DNA from 3 places in the Anoxybacillus sp. P3H1B genome. Region 1 is predicted to be linked to each of the others. Evidence: predicted binding sites of a transcription regulator. Region 1 holds the regulator's gene; each other region holds the start of a gene.
The links. Region 1 encodes CtsR, which represses protease genes until heat stress. Its sites were predicted from a motif close to ATGGTCAATAAAGGTCAAACA; they were not measured.
Positions count from the first base shown of each region.

Region 2: the regulator CtsR is predicted to act here: its motif matches at 1,559-1,579, upstream of clpB (ATP-dependent chaperone ClpB).
Region 3: the regulator CtsR is predicted to act here: its motif matches at 4,533-4,553, upstream of clpP (ATP-dependent Clp endopeptidase proteolytic subunit ClpP).

Region 1 covers NZ_LPUG01000025.1:45-6,514, reverse strand. Annotated here, with positions in the region: gene radA (DNA repair protein RadA) at 1-201, opposite strand, end outside; gene clpC (ATP-dependent protease ATP-binding subunit ClpC) at 284-2,716, opposite strand; gene AT864_RS14650 (protein arginine kinase) at 2,703-3,803, opposite strand; gene AT864_RS14645 (UvrB/UvrC motif-containing protein) at 3,806-4,351, opposite strand; gene AT864_RS14640 (CtsR family transcriptional regulator) at 4,367-4,828, opposite strand; rRNA gene rrf (5S ribosomal RNA) at 6,388-6,470, opposite strand, start outside.
Region 2 covers NZ_LPUG01000012.1:243,675-250,144, forward strand. Annotated here, with positions in the region: gene AT864_RS08470 (carbamoyl phosphate synthase large subunit) at 1-71, shown strand, start outside; gene argF (ornithine carbamoyltransferase) at 68-1,015, shown strand; gene AT864_RS08480 (YjzC family protein) at 1,132-1,311, shown strand; gene clpB (ATP-dependent chaperone ClpB) at 1,593-4,199, shown strand; gene AT864_RS08490 (YjzD family protein) at 4,441-4,632, opposite strand; gene AT864_RS08495 (alpha/beta hydrolase) at 4,951-5,679, shown strand; gene AT864_RS08500 (hypothetical protein) at 5,719-5,997, shown strand; gene AT864_RS08505 (hypothetical protein) at 6,068-6,304, opposite strand; gene AT864_RS08510 (beta-ketoacyl-ACP synthase III) at 6,470-6,470, shown strand, end outside.
Region 3 covers NZ_LPUG01000021.1:110,988-117,457, reverse strand. Annotated here, with positions in the region: gene rpoN (RNA polymerase factor sigma-54) at 1-1,257, opposite strand, end outside; gene AT864_RS13565 (DUF3189 family protein) at 1,713-2,219, shown strand; tRNA gene AT864_RS13555 (tRNA-Arg) at 2,600-2,671, opposite strand; gene AT864_RS13550 (alpha-amylase) at 3,036-3,884, opposite strand; gene clpP (ATP-dependent Clp endopeptidase proteolytic subunit ClpP) at 4,609-5,199, shown strand; gene AT864_RS13540 (HPr family phosphocarrier protein) at 5,420-5,677, opposite strand; gene whiA (DNA-binding protein WhiA) at 5,703-6,470, opposite strand, start outside.

The DNA.
Region 1 (6,470 bases):
TGCTGTTGCTACGGTTGTAATCGACACTGGCTTGGATATAGAAGAAGGAGCAGTATGAACAAATACTCCCCTTGCTGCTGGTTTTCCTTTCTCAATTTCCTCAATCATAGAGTTCCACGTCTGACAACCTGGACACTTTCCCATCCATTTGGCTGATTCATATCCGCATTCTTGACATACAAATTTCGTTTTCTTTTTCATAACAGCTAATTCCTCTCTATTCGCAAATGCAAAAAGAAGGTATGCGCCAATCTACTTCTGCCGCATACCTTGCTGCCACCTTTTACTGAACGGTTTGTTCTGATAAAACTACAAATTCTCCGTCTTTGACATCTACAATGACTTTTTGCCCTTTTGTGATCGTTCCTTTCAACAGCTCTTCAGATAAGCGGTCTTCAATGTGTTTTTGTAAAGCTCGGCGCAATGGACGAGCACCATATTCTGGGTCATGTCCTTCTTCAGCAATTTTTGCAATCGTTTCTTCCGTCAATTCTAATTCAATATCTTGCTCTGTTAAACGTTTTACAAGCTGATCGGCCATAAGATGAACAATTTTTGCTAAATGTTGTTTTTCTAATGAGTGGAATACAATAATTTCGTCAATACGATTCAAAAACTCTGGACGGAACGCTTTTTTCAATTCATCCATGACTTTACCCTTCATGTCTTTATATTTCTGGCTTTCATCTTGAACATTAAAGCCTACATACTTATTTCGTTTCAGGGCATCAGCTCCCACATTGGATGTCATAATCACAATCGTATTGCGGAAATCAACCGTTCTTCCTTTTGAATCTGTTAAACGTCCGTCTTCTAATACCTGCAGAAGAATATTAAATACATCTGGATGTGCTTTTTCCATCTCATCCAATAAAACGACCGAGTATGGTTTACGGCGAACTTTTTCTGTCAATTGTCCTCCTTCTTCATATCCGACATATCCAGGAGGAGAACCAACAAGTCGAGAAGTAGAATGCTTCTCCATATACTCGGACATATCGATGCGAATCAACGCATCCTCATCTCCAAACATCGCTTCTGCCAGTGCTCGTGCTAACTCTGTTTTTCCTACCCCAGTTGGTCCAAGGAAGATAAATGAACCGATTGGACGCTTTGGATCCTTTAATCCTGCACGGGCGCGTCGGACCGCCTTCGCCACTGCTTTCACTGCTTCTTCCTGTCCAATCACTCGCGAATGCAAAATTTCTTCAAGCTTTAACAACCGTTCTGTTTCTGTTTGCGCCAATTTCGATACAGGTATTCCTGTCCAGCTAGATACAACCAAAGCAATATCCTCTACTGTTACTTCCGAATTTTCCTGACCTTGCTTTTCTTTCCAAGCGCGTTTTGTTTCTTCTAATTCCTCACGCAAACGTTGTTCCGTATCGCGCAATGAAGCAGCTTTTTCAAATTCCTGACTCTGAACAGCAGCGTCTTTTTCTTTACGAACCTCTTCTAACTTTTGTTCCAACTCTTTTAAATTAGGAGGAGCGGTAAAAGAACGAAGACGCACTTTTGAGCATGCCTCATCAATTAAATCAATGGCTTTATCTGGGAGAAAGCGATCTGTAATATATCGATCTGATAGCTTCACTGCTTGAATAATTGCTTCATCAGAAATCGAGACACGATGATGCGCTTCATATCGGTCACGTAACCCTTTTAAAATTTGAATGGACTCTTCAACAGTCGGTTCATCAACATAAATTGGCTGGAAACGACGTTCTAGCGCAGCATCCTTCTCTATATATTTCCGGTATTCATCTAACGTTGTAGCACCGATACACTGCAATTCACCACGAGCTAATGAAGGTTTTAAAATGTTTGAAGCATCAATAGCTCCTTCCGCTCCCCCTGCGCCGATGAGCGTATGCAGCTCATCAATAAATAAAATAATATTTCCTGCTTGACGAATTTCATCCATAACTTTTTTCAAGCGGTCTTCAAATTCACCGCGATATTTGGTTCCGGCAACAACTGTCCCCATGTCTAACGTCATGACTCGCTTGTCTCGTAACGTTTCAGGAACTTCATTATTGACAATTTGCTGCGCCAATCCTTCTGCAATCGCTGTTTTACCTACACCGGGTTCACCGATTAATACCGGGTTGTTTTTCGTGCGTCGGCTTAATACTTCAATTACACGTTGAATCTCTTTACTTCTTCCAATGACAGGATCTAAGCTGCCTTCGCGAGCAATGGCTGTTAAATCGCGAGCAAGACTGTCTAACGTCGGTGTACTCACATGGGAAGCACTGCCTTGGTGTCCGGAAACAGACTCATTGCTTCCCAATAGTTGTAACACTTGTTGACGTGCTTTATTCAAGCTTACTCCTAAATTATTGAGAACACGAGCGGCGACTCCCTCTCCTTCACGAATTAAGCCAAGCAAAATATGCTCTGTACCTACATACGAATGTCCAAGCTTTCTGGCTTCATCCATAGAAAGCTCAATCACTTTTTTGGCACGTGGCGTATAATGAATCGTTTGCGACACCTCATGTCCTCGACCAATCAATGCCTCTACTTCCTTCTGAATCTTTTCTGGTCCTAACCCCAAAGCAATTAAAGCTTTAGCGGCAATCCCTTCCCCCTCGCGAATCAATCCAAGCAAAATATGCTCCGTGCCAATGTTATTGTGACCAAGACGTACCGCTTCTTCTTGAGCTAAAGCCAACACTTTTTGCGCCCGTTCTGTGAATCTACCGAACATCATTTTCATCACCCTCCATTGCTTTTCGTTCTTCCATTTTTAAACGTTCTCGAATCAAAGTAGCTCGAAGAACATCCCGTTCATTAGGTCTTAATGCTCCGCCAGCATATTGCTGCAAGAATCCCGGCTGCATTAAAATCATCAGCTCATTTAGAATGCTCCGAGAAATGTTTTTAATATACCCTAAATCAATTCCCAAACGTACATCCGATAAACATTGGGCCGCTTCCTTCGATTCGATAACACGGCAATTGGTCAAGATGCCATAGGAGCGAAAGACTCTGTCTTCTAATTGTATGTTTAAAGTTTTGACTAATGCCTCTCTTGCCATTCTTTCCTGAGCAATTAATTGTTGAACAACACTTTTTAAATCCTCCACAATATCTTCTTCTGATTTGCCAAGCGTAATTTGATTTGATATTTGGAATATATTCCCTAAGGCCTCACTTCCTTCTCCATACGTTCCTCTTACCACTAATCCTAGTTGGCTAATGGCTGGAATGATTTGGTTCATTTGCTGTGTTAGAGTCAGAGCCGGTAAATGCATCATTACCGATGCTCTTAATCCTGTTCCTACATTTGTAGGACAGCTTGTTAAATAACCTTTCTTTTCATCAAATGCGTAATTGACATGCATTTCAATCCAATCATCCAGCGCATTGGCCATCTCTAAAGCTTCTGTCAGTTGCAGTCCTGGAAATAAACATTGAATACGAATATGGTCCTCCTCGTTAATCATAATGCTTACCTCTTCATTTTCCGACAGCAAGCATGCTCCGAATGGGCAATCTTCCGCTAAATGTGGACTAATTAAATGTTTTTCAACCAATACCCTTTTTTCGATCGTTTGGAGCTCATTCATTTTTAAAAGCTCAAATCTACCAACTACAGGATGTGATTGGCGTGCAAATGTCTGTTCAAATTGCTGTACGATATGCTGGGCTTCTTCGTTGCCAAAAACAGTGGGAAACTGGTAATCTACAATATTCCTTGCAAGCCGAATCCGACTGCTCAATACAATGTCTGAGTCCGGACCTTCTTGGTTCATCCAAGAGCTTACTGCTGTATTCAAAAACTTCTCAAGCGACACAATCAGCCCTCCTCCCCATGTTTACTTACACGTGATTCAAGCAAACGAATTTGATCGCGAACTTCAGCTGCTTTTTCAAACTCTTCTCTGGCAATAAGCTCTTGCAGTTTTTGTTTTAAATGAGCGATTTGTTTACGAATATAAATACTGCCACCGATTCGTCTTGGAATTTTCCCTGCATGAGTAGTATTGCCACTATGAAGTCGTTTCAATATCGGCTGCAGTTGTTTAGCGAATGTATGATAGCAATGAGAGCAGCCAAAACGGCCAATTTTGGCGAATTGATTATATGTCATGTTGCAGCGTTCACATTGCAAAATTTCAATGCTTTGAAATGCATTTTGCTTGGCTCCCTTTGTAGGAGCTTCAAAATTTAATAGACCTGCCAATAAATTTTGCAGAGAGAATCCTGCATTTCCATGAAACATAAAAACGTCCCCGTGCTCTTGAGCACAATGTTCGCAAAGATGAAATTCTGTCTTTTCACCATTGATAATTTTCGTAAAATGCATCGTGGCCGGTCTCTGCTTACATTCTTGACATATCAAAGATCTCACCTCTTTCTATTTATACTTCAAAGACATTAACATGGCTTTTAACATTCTAGCTCTCAACTCATCTCTTTGAGGCAAGTCAATATATAAAACAGATCGATCCATTACGCTCAACATAATATTTGCCTCTCGTTCAGAAATGACTTTTTCTTCAACAAGTCGGCGAATAATATCCTCTGCACTCGATTGACTGACATGATGACGAATTAAAGATAATAGCTGATCAATTAATTGCGATTCATTTTTTGTTTTCACTTTTATAATTCGAATATAGCCTCCACCGCCGCGCTTGCTTTCTACAATATAGCCTCGTTCCAAAGTAAAGCGTGTATTAATGACATAATTAATCTGTGAAGGAACGCACTGAAATTTATCGGCGATTTCACTTCGTTTAATCTCAACAATTTCTTGTTCACTCATATTTAAAACTTGCTTTAAATATTGTTCGATAATATCAGAAATGTTTCTCACCCTACCCCTCCTTGCTTAGGTAGTTGACTTTGACTATATTTGACCTTAATTTTACTATATAGCAGATATAAAAAAAATGCAACAAACAAGAGCAGATAATCATATGATTGCCGATTTTCCGAATTTAAAACAAAAGCAGTATGAATTAATTCGATAACATATGCTAAAAATCCTTTATATCAAGAAAAAAGTTATAATTATGAAGCAAGGACATATCTCAACATGACACATGCTCAAAGATCCATCTTTGAAGCAGTAAACCATTCAACGATGGAAACAGACACCAGCACTTTTTTAGAGTTTTCGCATGTGCAGCAAAGCATATTCAATCCGTAGAATATGTCAATTAAGCTGTTTTTGAATGAGAGAGAAGCACAGGAACCGAGGAGTTTGACGTGGTCATTCACATGATTTAACGTTTAATATGCTCGAGGATATGATATGGGGTGAATAGAGGTTCAAATTTTAATCAGTGAAAACCAATCGTATCGAAAAAACGAAATGTACAATTTTATTGTGAATATGTCGCAAAGCGCATCATAAATGAATAAAGACATATAAAAACCCACTCACTCCCTTGAAAATCCTATACAGCGACCAATAAGCTCCAAAGAGTGGACATTATGCGTTCTAATTTGATTAAAGAACATGCATGTAGGAGATGAAATCTCTTTTGATGCATTCTTCCAATAGATCCATCGGCTTTCTTTGTTTGGCACGCCGTATACAACAGAGAGGCCGCCGATTTTAAAAAGGCATTACTCAGGTGCTTATTTTTAAAAACGTATTTTGCGCTCGATTCGTTGCGAGAGTTGATGTGAGTCCTTCAGTGGTTTGATTATTGTCGCCGCCTTTGTAGACTAACAGCGTTCTGCATGTTTCGACGCTTTCTCGTACAAAACAATGGTTTCAAGAGCAAGAGTTTCCGGAATCTCATGCTCAACTGCTTATGCATTTAAGTGTCAAGCAGCCTTCAGCTGTGTGGATTGACAATATGGCACTCCGAAGCAGCCCCTATGATTCTCAAATGATGGGAAGGATGATGCCCACTCTTATCACTTGTTTAAGGGCTATCAACTTTATACAGGTATCACCGCAGGCGAAATCGTGGTCTCCCATATGCTTACACCCCCCAATCGACATGACGCGGCAGTCACGCCAGAGGTTTTTTGAGCTCTCAAAGACTGGAACATTCGGTTTGCTTTAGGAGATGCCGCCTATGACAGCAAGAAGGTTCAAACTATCGCCCGCCGAGAACATAGGAGTGTTTTTGGGTCACCTCGAAATCAAAAGAACGAATATGACTCCAGGGTTGTTGAAGGTGACATTTGGAAAACAGTTATGGGGCTTGCATACCAACATTGAACGAATAGGCCATCAGCTCAAAATGAAAGGACAAGGATCAGCATGAGTTATGGAGGTTATCGCCATCCGTTGCATGGTCAATAGTATATTTTTATTTAGCAACACCATCATTAGTAGTGTAAAGCATTTACAGATGGTTTCAATATATTAAACAAAAAAGCATGTTTCATAATGAAACATGCTTTTTATATACAGCCTAGCAACGTCCTACTCTTGCAGGGGCGTTAGCCCCAACTACCATCGGCGCTGGAGAGCTTAACTTCCGTGTTCGGGATGG
Region 2 (6,470 bases), on a different contig from region 1:
ATTTTTCCGTTCTTTCGATTCAGGAATGGCTTAAATTAAAAAAACAAACAGAGGAAGCGGTGATAGGATGAATGCGACAATCCATTCATTAAAAGGAAAGGATTTATTAACATTAATCGATTTTTCTTCTGAGGAGATCCATGATTTACTAACGTTAGCAAGTGAGTTGAAACAAAAGCAGCTGGCAGGTCAAGCCTATACACCATTAACAGGGAAAACATTGGCGATGATTTTCGAAAAGCCATCTACGCGGACGAGAGTATCCTTTGAAGTGGGGATGACACAGTTAGGCGGACATGCGCTTTATTTAAACAGCAATGATTTGCAAATTGGCCGCGGGGAAACCATTGCTGATACGGCAAGAGTATTATCGCAATATGTAGATGCGATTATGATTCGCACATTCGCCCATAGCAAAATCGAAGAGCTTGCACAGTACGCAACGGTGCCCGTTATTAACGGATTGACAGATGACGATCATCCATGCCAAGCACTGGCTGATTTACTAACCATTTATGAAACGAAAAAACAGCTAAAGGGACTGAAGCTAGTATATGTCGGAGATGGCAATAATGTTGCCCATGGATTAATGATCGCCGCTGCCAAAGTAGGGATGGATTGTACGATTGCATGCCCGGTAGGCTATGAACCGAAAGAACAATATGTCGAGGCTGCAATCGAAGTAGCCAAACAAACAGGATCACAAATTGTCGTGACCCATTCTCCACAAGAAGCGGTGAAACATGCTGATGTCATTTATACGGATGTATGGACGAGCATGGGACAAGAACAGGAAAGCCAGCAGCGGCTGGCAGTGTTCCAGCCGTTTCAAGTCAACGAACAGCTAGTGAAGCAGGCTAAGCCAGATTATATGTTTTTGCATTGTTTGCCTGCTCATCGCGACGAAGAAGTGACAGCTGGCGTCATTGACAGCGACCATTCTTATGTATTTGAGCAAGCGGGAAATCGTCTCCATGTCCAAAAAGCCATTTTGCTATCGTTATTATCATGCTGAAAAACACCGGAGGTTACTCCGGTGTTTTTTTGCAAATCATTCCACGATTTGCATGAGTGAATGATAAAAAGAGGGGAGATGATAAGCGTGTACGCTGCTTGAAGGAGGGGATGAGCATGGGCCAAAGACGTCATTTTGGACCAGGGGACAAAGCGCCCAACAATGGTGTATATATTGAAATCGGAGAAACAGGAGATAACGTGAAAAATCCTAAAAAAGTGAAGCTCAAAGCGGGAGATACATTCCCAGAAACGTCCAATCATAATCGCCATTGGACTTATATGCGCAAACCATAACGATCGATGCAGCCGTTGATATGGTAGACAAAGCAGATTTTTTCTTTGTCTACCATTATTTTGAGGCGTTACTCATTTCAGTTGTTTCCACTTCAAAATGTCTTAAAAACGCTGGGCAGAGAAAGAAGAGAACCGAACGAAGACGTTACCGTGCAGACGAACGAGACGCTGTGACGCAGGATAATAGACTGAGCCATTCTCACCGTGGGAATGGCTTTTCCTGTGGGACAAGGGTATAATATATATAAAGGTCAAAAAAAGTCAAAAGACAGGTGAATGTCATGGATATGAACAAGCTAACAGAAAAGATGCAGGAGGCGCTGATCTCTGCTCAATCCATCGCCAAAACGTATCATCATCAAATGATGGATATCGATCATCTTTTGCTGGCGTTGTTGGAGCAGGAAGAAGGGCTGGCCAAACGCATGCTCTCTCTTCTACATATCAATATTAACAAAATGGCTGTAGATCTCCGTTCATTTTTAAAAAGAAAACCTGAAGTGATGGGGGAGGAAGAAATTGTCTACATGGCGCCTCGTTTGGAACGGTTGCTCACCAACGCTGAACAGGAAGCAAAACAGATGAAGGATGAGTATACCTCTGTAGAACATTTGCTTTTGGCGTTAACCAATGAAAAAAATGAGATCGGGCAGCTGCTGCAAAAGTACGAATTAAATCGTTCGAGACTTTTACACGTATTAAAAGAAATAAGGGGGAATCAGCGCGTGACAAGTGCAAATCCAGAAGCTACATATGAGGTATTAAAAAAATATGGCCGCGATTTAGTGGAAGAGGCGCGCGCCGGAAAAATTGACCCTGTCATCGGCCGCGACAGTGAAATTCGCCGTGTGATCCGCATTTTATCGCGTAAAACCAAAAATAATCCAGTGCTTATTGGCGAACCGGGAGTGGGAAAAACAGCGATTGTCGAAGGGCTTGCTCAACGGATTGTTCGGAAGGACGTACCGGAAGGCTTAAAAGATAAAATCATTTTTGCTTTAGATATGAGCTCTTTAATCGCAGGAGCGAAATTTCGCGGGGAATTTGAAGAGCGCTTAAAAGCTGTATTAAATGAAATAAAAAAAAGCGAAGGAAAGATCATTTTATTTATTGACGAGTTGCATACGATTGTCGGTGCTGGAAAAGCCGAGGGGGCTATTGATGCAGGAAACATGTTAAAGCCGATGCTCGCTCGCGGGGAATTGCGCTGCATTGGCGCTACCACTTTGGATGAATATCGACAATATATCGAAAAGGACCCGGCTTTAGAGCGACGGTTTCAGCAGGTGCTTGTGGAAGAGCCGAGCGTGGAAGATACGATTTCTATCTTGCGTGGTTTAAAGGAACGGTTTGAGATTCATCACGGCGTGAATATTCATGACCGCGCGCTCGTTACCGCTGCGGTATTATCAGATCGCTATATTTCTGAACGTTTTCTTCCTGATAAAGCCATTGATCTTGTTGATGAAGCGTGCGCCATGATTCGCACAGAAATTGATTCAATGCCATCAGAATTAGATGAGGTGATGCGTCGTGTGATGCAGCTTGAGATTGAAGAAGCAGCGTTGCGCAAGGAAGAGGATGAAGCGAGCCGGGAACGTCTGGAAGCTCTCAAACAGGAGCTGGCCAATTTAAAAGAAAAAGCCAATAGCATGAAAGCGAAATGGCAACAGGAAAAAGAAGCGATTCAGCAAATACGCGGTGTTCGTGAGGAACTGGAAAGAGCAAAACGAGAGCTAGAAGAGGCTGAAAATGCTTATGATTTAAATAAAGCAGCTGAGCTGCGCCATGGACGCATTCCGGAACTGGAAAAGCAATTAAAGCAACTTGAACAAGATGCGAGCCGAACAGAAAAAGAAGGGCGGCTTTTGCGGGAAGAGGTGACGGAAGAAGAAATTGCCGAAATCGTCTCAAGATGGACCGGCATCCCATTAACGAAGCTAGTAGAAGGGGAACGAGAAAAGCTGTTGCGCTTGCAGGAGCTATTGCATCAACGCGTCATCGGTCAAGACGAAGCGGTAGAGTTGGTGGCAGATGCCGTGTTGCGGGCGCGCGCCGGTATTAAAGATCCGCGCCGACCGATTGGATCCTTTCTATTTCTAGGGCCGACAGGGGTAGGGAAAACGGAGCTGGCCAAGGCGTTGGCGCAAGCGCTTTTTGATAGCGAAGAACAGATGGTTCGGATTGATATGTCGGAGTACATGGAAAAGCACGCGGTATCGCGGCTGATTGGCGCGCCTCCCGGATATGTCGGTTATGAAGAAGGCGGACAGCTGACAGAAGCGGTGCGTCGCAAGCCGTATTCGGTTATTTTGCTTGATGAAGTGGAAAAAGCGCATCCGGAAGTGTTTAATATTTTATTACAAGCGCTTGACGACGGCCGCATTACGGACTCACAAGGAAGAACGGTGGACTTTAAAAATACCGTCATTATTTTAACATCGAATATCGGTTCACACACACTACTGGAAGCAGGGCAAGAAAATGGCGAAATTGGCGAAGAAGCTCGCAGTCAAGTGATGCAGCAATTGCGAATGCACTTCCGGCCGGAATTTTTAAATCGCATTGATGATATCGTTCTATTTAAGCCGCTGACGATAAAAGAGTTAAAGGGAATTGTGGACAAGTTTGCGGGAGAACTGGGCACACGCCTTGCGGATCGCCATATTTCTGTAACGCTGTCAGAGCGTGCGAAAGAGTATATCGCGCAAGCAGGTTTTGATCCTGTCTATGGAGCGCGTCCATTAAAGAGATTTATGCAGAAGCGGATTGAAACGCCTCTGGCCAAAGAAATCGTGGCGGGACGGGTGAAGGATCACAGCCGGATTGTCGCGGACTATGAGAACGAGCAAATCGTGATCAAGACGAATGCTGAAAGCGAAATGTAACTATTTTTGACCGCAGAGTAATATGAATGAAAGTTGTACACCATAATTTGGAATCAGCGTCGTCCGTTGAAAGTAAGCGTTCGGTCACGTCAAAGCGTGCCGGCGAAATCGGATATCACCTGCTCAATGGTGGGCAAATGCTCGCCCATCAAGTTGTAATGGCAGAGAGTATTGACAAAAGGAGGCTGCCTTTTTAGACAGCCTCCTTTTGTGCAGCGCACTAAGAGCTAGGTTCTGCTTTTTAATGATGGTCATGATGGCCAACAGGATCATTAGGAAGCAAGCTGCCAATGATGATGACAAAAATCGTCATAGCCACTCCTAAAAAAGCGCCTGTTGAAAATTGATAAGAACTTCCTTGCATGGAACTAATGACATATGTAGCCATTTGTGCTAGCAAGAATGTCCAAAAGAGCGTCCAAAAAAATCTCATGATTTTCACCTCAACATTTCTTGCTTTCTTTATCTATCTTATCACAAATCGCTTTCATGGAAAATGTTCTTCTTTTTAGGCTGATACCCTTTCCATCTTTGAAGTGTTCACATATATTTCTAATGTACAGCTATGCTTTGTAGAAGGCAACAAACAGGGGTTTCATTGAGGTATAAGTGATCAGGAGAGGATGATGATTCGCTTTTCTGCGCATAACGATTATTGTTCGAAGGGCGGCAGAAAAGCAATAAAGGTAATCAATTTCTAAATGATATTGATTCATCGACAACACACCTGGGAAAGTAAAGGTGAAATAATATGACGATTCAGCAGCGTTTTTTCCAATTAGATGATCAATGGTGCATCATCCATGTACCGGAGCGCCCAAATGGGTTTGGCGTTCTTCTTCTTGGAGATGTCAATCATTATGTAACAGAAAATGCAAGCTTCTGGACCGAGCACGAAGGAAGACGGCAACTGCTAGATGATCTGCTTCAATATGGATACACCATTTTTTCTTCCCATTTGTACGGGCGGCATTGGGGAAGTGATCAGGCGCTTCGGTTGGCGAAACAACTGATCTACTATGTATTAAAAAGTGAAATTCTTAATCATCGTATTTATCTTTTAGCCGAAGGAATGGGGGCGCTTGCCGCCTTGCGACTGATGGAGGAAATATCTCCACAAATTCGGGCGGTGGCGATGTTTAGTCCATGTCTAAATTTGCGAGCACAACTGGAATACGAAAAGGAAAACAAATTTTTCTACAAACGTCTAGTAAACGATATCGCCGATGCCTATAGAGTAGACAAGACTAAAGTATATGATGTGATTCCTTGTTCTTCTTTGACTTTTTCCCATGTACCGACGAAAATATGGCAGCTATCCGGAGTAACGCCTTATCCTTCTTCCCTTCACTGCCGTAAGTATGCAGAAATAGCAAAAGAAAAAAAGCTGCCTGTGGAAGTTTTGTATCATTTACCGGAAAAACGATATCGGTTTGCCAGAGCCATTCACCAATTCTATGAAAAGTATAATCGATTATGATGAGCTCCTCTATCGCTCTTAGGAACGATAGAGGAGTTTTTGCAGCAGAAGGATCCACGCAACGAGTTAGATAAGGAGGCTGGTGAAGCATGCTTTACAGAAGCTTTTCTAAAAATGCGCTCTACTTTCCCACTATTCATGCTATTTGAAGATGAAAACATGGCTTCTGCACAAACGGTAATAATCCATTCTTTTACTAAAAATATGGCTTGCCGACTACGGCAGAAAAGCGAGGAATCAAACAATGTCAATTGGTTTTATTGGATCATCAACACACCTGTGGTTTCTGGAATAGCAACGGCCGGAGAGATCTGGTGACTTACCTTTGCCATGTATTCGTGTGGAAAAAATAGGAACCGCACAATCGGTTCGTTTCGATCTACGTTATTTATTTTTTTAATAAATCCGTAAAAGAAGTAAACGTTTTCATGAATGGTTTGAGTTGATGGAACGAGGAGACAAGTGTATCAATGTCCTGCATAAGCTGTAGAAAATCAACCCCCTGCTGGGAAGAGGATGTTTCTGCTACGTTTGTTTGTTTTTCTTGACGAAATGGAAAGTCTCCAAACATTAGACGAGAAAAACGGTCATTTAGCTGATGGGTCGTTTGTTTTTCTTCTTCCACATGAGATCCCCCTTTCTCCTTATAAGCAATTTATGTTCAGAAAAGTAGAAATGATTAGACAGATGACATGGACCAAACATTTATATTGCGTGATTATGAAAACTTCGATAAAATTAGTACCAAGTAATAGTAATTGGTTATATAACAATAAAGGAGATGTTCTGCA
Region 3 (6,470 bases), on a different contig from region 1:
TTCCCGATACTTGGCCACTGTTCTTCTGGAAATAGCAATTTGGTGCTCTTCGTTTAATAAATCAGCAATTTTTTGATCGGATAAAGGAGCATGTTTATCCTCTGCTTCAATCAATTTTTTAATCAATTCTTTCGTCTTGGCTGCAGATGCTTCTTCGTTATCATTTTCCGCAGAAAGAGAGTTTGTAAAAAAATGGCGAAGCTCTACGGTGCCAAACGGTGTCTGTACATATTTATTCCGAATCACTCGACTGACGGTAGATTCATGAATATTCAGCGCATCGGCAATATCGCGCATTGTTAATGGTCTTAGTGCGGCCAGCCCTTCTTCGAGGCATTGCTTCTGTCTTTCCATGATTTCCTTCACAACAAGAACCAATGTTTGTTTACGTTGTTCTAAGCTTTTTGTCAACCACATAAATTGCCGGTATTTTTCTCTCACAAACCATTCAATTTGTTCGTCCTGCTGATCGGCGACTTTTTTTTCGTAAGCGTGATTCCAAATCACTTCTGGAAGAAACTCATCATTCAGCCACACACATATCTCCCCATCACGCTTTGTGACAATCAAATCCGGCACGATAAAATGCGGATCCGCCGCAGCATAATGACTGCCCGGCCGCGGCTCAAGCGTGCGAATTAAATCCCATATTTCCTGCAAATTCGATATGCTGATTTTCAGCTGCTTCGCAAGCGCTTTCCATGCCTTTTCAACAAACATCGTAAAATAATCAGCTATGACCCGTTCTGCTAGTTCATGGCGAACAGGCAGGCGCTGAAGCTGGATGAGCAGGCATTCTTGCAAACTGCGCGCGCCCACTCCGGCCGGTTCAAGCGATTGCAAAAACTGAATGGCTTCCTCCAGTTCTTCTTCTGATAACGACAACAGGGCCGCGGTTTCTTTCATTTCCATTCGCAAATATCCATCCTCATCAAGTGAAGCAATTAAATAATGCAAAATCTGCCGTCTTTTTGCAGATAACGGAAAAGCGTGAAGCTGGGCTTTTAAATAAGACGCAAGCGTCTCGGAAGATTTCCCGATATTTTCAATCCAATTTCGTGTTTCTCCGTTCCTTGACTGCTTAGGAGTACGAACAAACTTATGATCCTTGATTTCGAGAAAAGGATTTTCTAGAGATTGCTCATGCAAAAAAGAGCGCAATTCAAGCGTTGAATACTGCAGCAATTCAATCGCTTGAGCCAGTTCCTTTGTTAATGAGAGGTGCAAGCGTTGCTCTTGAAACAGCCCCGCTCTCATAATCTCACGCTCCCTTCTTTATTATTGTACATCAACATCCTCAAAACGTATAGGAAATAAAATTTCCGTATATCCGAATCCATTATTTTTATATATATTCGAAAAATCACACAAAAAAGACCTTTCCTGATCGTGGACTGCTGCTATTATGAAGATAGATAACAGGAGCATTTTGGAAAGTATAGGCGGATATTCTTTATAGATGTGGTGAATGTTGTCGATATCCTACACATAGTTGTCAGACTAATGATACTACTGATCCACTCAAAACCAATGAACACTGCTTGAATTCTTGTTTTTATCGCTGAAAAACCGATCAGAATCCGACCTTTTACACGAAACATCCCAAATTCATACCAATAAAAGGAACAAGGGAAAGCTCTTTCGCTCTTTTAAATACGACGGGTTCTGGTAATCCTACTTATTACAACATAGGATTAAAAGAGGGTGATTGGGTGATTTACATATATAATGACTACGCTGGAACACATAGCACGGCACTAGCAGCAGCCTACCATTTAAAAAAGCTGCCTTTGGATCGAGAGCTGACGAAAGAAGAAATTTTAAATACGGACTATTTTAACAAACTGACAAAGGATGATTTCGGAAAATTTTTCTTCCACGGAATCGATGAAGATGGAAATTCTGTGTATACCATTGGCAGAAAAAGAAACAAATTAGTCGTTCAAGCATTGGTAAATTTCATTACGTTGCTACAAGAAAAACATAGCCATCACGAAAAGATTATTTTTTCTAATACTTCGCCAACGGTTCCATTTGCCATGACAATGGGAGGGTTTTTTTCAAGAGGATTGCACATCGATTTTATTGGCGTCCCCTTATTAGTTTTAGGTGCCAAACAATGTTGTCATGATATTCTTCGTCTCGTTGAATTTACAAAGCAAATCGGTCAATCGACAGAAAAAAAAGTCGTTGTATTAGAAAATCAAAATTTCAAATAACATCTATCTCTTGGTTATTTTCGTGCCAAAAATGCTCGAAAATAACCATCCTTTTTTCTTCCTGACAAACAGAGAAGAAGCAACCCGTCCGTTTCTCCGCTGCTTCTTTATTTGAATCCCCCCCTCAACATGTTCTTTGATTTTTCCCAATAAAAAGGGTCCAGCATCGCCATGGCGCCTTGCCCGCAAAGAGATTGATTCGTATGTCATCGACGAAAAGAGCCCCTACCAATGGATTTAACAACGCTGGAACTGTCTTGTGAAAAATTTTTCCAAAAACAAAAGGACTCTTTCGGATTTAAAAAAATAAAAAACGACCGCAAATGCAGTCGTATCAAGGAGTTGTGGAAATTTAATCCGAACCAGTAGGATAGTTGGAACGCCCTCGGCAGGATTCGAACCCACGCTAAGAGAACCGGAATCTCTCGTGCTATCCACTACACTACGAGGGCATGATTGGTTAGCCGCATGTTCCATTATAATGAAGAACGTTTTTTTTTGCAAGGGGAAAATAAATTTTAATTAAGTATATTTTACCCTTAATTTTCCATTTATTTGATTATTCATTATTATATAGATTAAGAAATCGAACAGCCCCAAATCCGATTCATTTATTAATTATTGCACTGAAAAAACTGTGACTTGTATACAAGTCACAGTCGCATCAGAATATGCTCAAAGTGCTTTCATTAACTTATTTTTAGTAATTTCAAATATAAACATTATTTATTCCATTATCATCATATAATAAACCCTACATGCCCAGTTAGAAATGCTCAATCTAATGATTGACTAATTGTTATCGTCAACAAATATTTATTGAGCTGAGTATAATTCTTTCATTTTGTTTAATAGTTGCTTTGATGGTGTTTCATATTTGATATAAGCTGGCATCTTGGTGATATAGTAGCCGCTCCCTACACTATACTGTCCTCCATAAAGCTGATCATAGCTATATACCCGATAACGCTCACCCGGTTTTAACACTCTAACAAAATGCAATTTATTTTGTTCATCGCGCTTCCATAAATTGATTGGTTTAATGATTGTAATTCTTCCGATTTGCCCTCTTTTTAATTGCTCATTTCCCCACATAATAGCTACTTTTGTTTTAACAGAAATTAATTCTAAAGATTCTGGATCACCATGAATCAAAGATGGATTTTCTGATTTTATTAATCCTAAATTTTTAGCATAATATCGATATCTCCCATCACTTTCTTTAACTTCTACTACATTTTTGAAAGTTCCGGCTTTTGTTTTCACAGTCTTATTTAATGATGTGATCGTACAAGTAATTTTTTTTCCTGCAAAATTCACATAAGACCATTGTTTCCCTATTTTCAGTGGATAAACAAGACGCAAGGAATATTTCCCCTCATCGATAACAAGTCCCTGCTGATTCTCTTGATAAGACTCCGTTGATACATAGTCTTTTTCTCCATAAGAGTAAACTTCTTGCCATATATACTTATGATTTTGCATATGACTAAATTCCTTAACTGCCTTTCCTTCATAATAAATATAATGTAGGATTTTCTTCGGATCAGGCATGTAACTATCATCTCCAGCAGCAAAAGCATTTTGAGCAAATAAAGTAGTCATAAACGTCAAAAACAACCCGATAAACAAAGTTGCAACCTGAAAAGTTATAATTTTGTTCACTTTGCTTCCCCCTCTCTATAAAAACATTATTCAACATTCAAGCAATAAATCCCTCTATTTTACATAAAATAAATTTTGTTCCTTAACCGATTTCCATTGTGAATTTAACAAACCACTCTTAATACTAGAGGCATATTTAAATTAATCACTTAATCACCTTTTAATACGATTTATATTCACTAATTAAATTTTTAGTAAACATATAAAAAGTTTGAGATTAAGCTAACCCATTATAAAATCTACAAAACACTCTATCTAACTTGATTATTGCGACAACTATTTTTCCGGAATAACTCTGATCTTACAGCAGATAAATGATACAATAGGTGTATATCTGATTATCATCCTCCCCCACCTATACGTTGAAGGAGGATGATAACCTCATCATTTCTCCCTTATTCGAATACGAGAAAATTGACTCTTCTCATTAAAGGATGCCGTTAAAATCAAAGAAAGAATTAAAAAGTAAACAGTCTTATCAATTATGAGATAAACCATTCCGTTCATCATCTATACCATATAAAACTCCTATTTCCCAATGCCAAAGTAGGAATGTTTAAAAAACAAAAAAGCGGATATGCTGAAAAAAGGGATATCGAAACAGAATAGCGAATAAATAAAATTATGAGGAGAAGGCAAAACGCTTTTTGTTTGACCTTCATTGACCAATTATGTATCATAGAAATACATATGATTTTAATTGACTGGTAAAGGAGGAAAACTCATGAATTTAATTCCTACAGTGATTGAGCAAACAAGCCGCGGTGAACGCGCATATGACATTTACTCCCGCTTGCTTAAAGACCGCATCATTATTTTAGGTAGTGCCATCGATGACCATGTCGCGAACTCCATTGTTTCCCAGCTTTTATTCTTAGCAGCGGAAGATCCGGAAAAAGATATTTCCCTTTATATTAACAGCCCTGGCGGTTCGATTACAGCCGGAATGGCCATTTATGACACGATGCAGTTTATTAAGCCAGATGTTTCGACCATTTGCATTGGAATGGCAGCATCAATGGGGGCGTTCCTGCTTTCTGCTGGCGCAAAAGGAAAGCGCTTTGCTCTTCCAAACAGTGAAATCATGATCCATCAGCCTTTGGGAGGAGCGCAAGGTCAAGCTACTGATATCGAGATTGCCGCTAAACGCATCTTGTTCTTACGCGATAAGCTGAATCGCATTTTGGCAGAAAATACAGGCCAGCCAATCGAGATCATCGAGCGCGATACAGACCGCGATAACTTTATGACGGCGGAAAAAGCAAAAGAATATGGTTTAATCGACCGCGTGTTGGCACGCGTTGACGAAAAATAATCCGGACAGCCAGTAGTAGACAAAGTCAAAACAGACTTTGTCTACTACTATTTTAAAAACGTTTGGCTGAAAAATGCGGACAGCCAATCTGAAAATATGAAGGCTGTTCTTTTCCGTAAAGAACAGCCTTTTCCTTTATGCATCGAATGAATCTCGGACAAAGTGCGGTTTGAGCATCCTGAACGAGTCGCTCTCTCCCAGCCATTCCTGCAGCCTCTTACTATCCTTCTTTTTGCACATATTTTGTCAATGCTTCAATCGCTTCTTGTTCATCCGGTCCATCAGCGATTAATGTAATGACAGACCTGGAGCTGATCGCTAGGCTCATCAGACCCATGATGCTTTTGGCATTGACTTTTTTTCCATCTTTTTTAATAAAAAGATCCGATGAGAAGCGGTTCGCTTCCTGAACAAAAAGTGCAGCTGGACGCGCTTGCAATCCAGTTTTCAACAACACTTCCACCTGTTTTTCCACCATATTCCTTCCTCCCCTTTTCCTGATTTTATTTATGGAAGTCTACAGGCTGTCCTGCCCGCAGCTTTTCAGCAATCTCATCGATTTTCCGCAAGCGATGGTTAATGCCCGACTTGCTAATTTTCCCCCCTGAAACCATTTCACCTAATTCTTTTAATGTAACATCTTGATATGTTACTCGTAATTCTGCAATTTCTCGAAGCTTATCTGGAAGTGCGCTTAAACCAATGGTTTCATCAATGTAGCGAATGTTTTCTACTTGACGAATCGCGGCGCCAATCGTTTTATTTAAATTAGCCGTTTCACAATTGACAAGGCGGTTGACCGAGTTTCGCATATCGCGGACAATCCGAACATCCTCAAAGCGCAGCAAAGCCTGATGAGCGCCAATAATATTAAGAAACTCTGAAATTTTTTCTGCCTCTTTTAAATACGTAATAAACCCCTTTTTGCGTTCCAACGTTTTCGCATGCAGCCCAAAATGGCTGTTCATTAATTCACATAACGAGTTGTTATGATCTTTGTCCAGTGAAAAAATCTCTAAATGGTAGGAAGAGGTTTCGGGATTATTAACCGATCCGCCAGCAAGAAAAGCGCCTCGCAAATAAGAACGCTTGCAGCATTTTTTCTTGATCAATTCTGGAGAGATGACCCGAACAAACGAAAAAGATTCCTCCAAGATTTTTAAATCCTCAAGTAATTCGCGCGCTCCTTCGACAATTCGAACGATGTAAACATTGTTTTTCTTTAAGCGCATTTTTTTCCGGACAAGCAGTTCAACGGTAACGGTGTATCC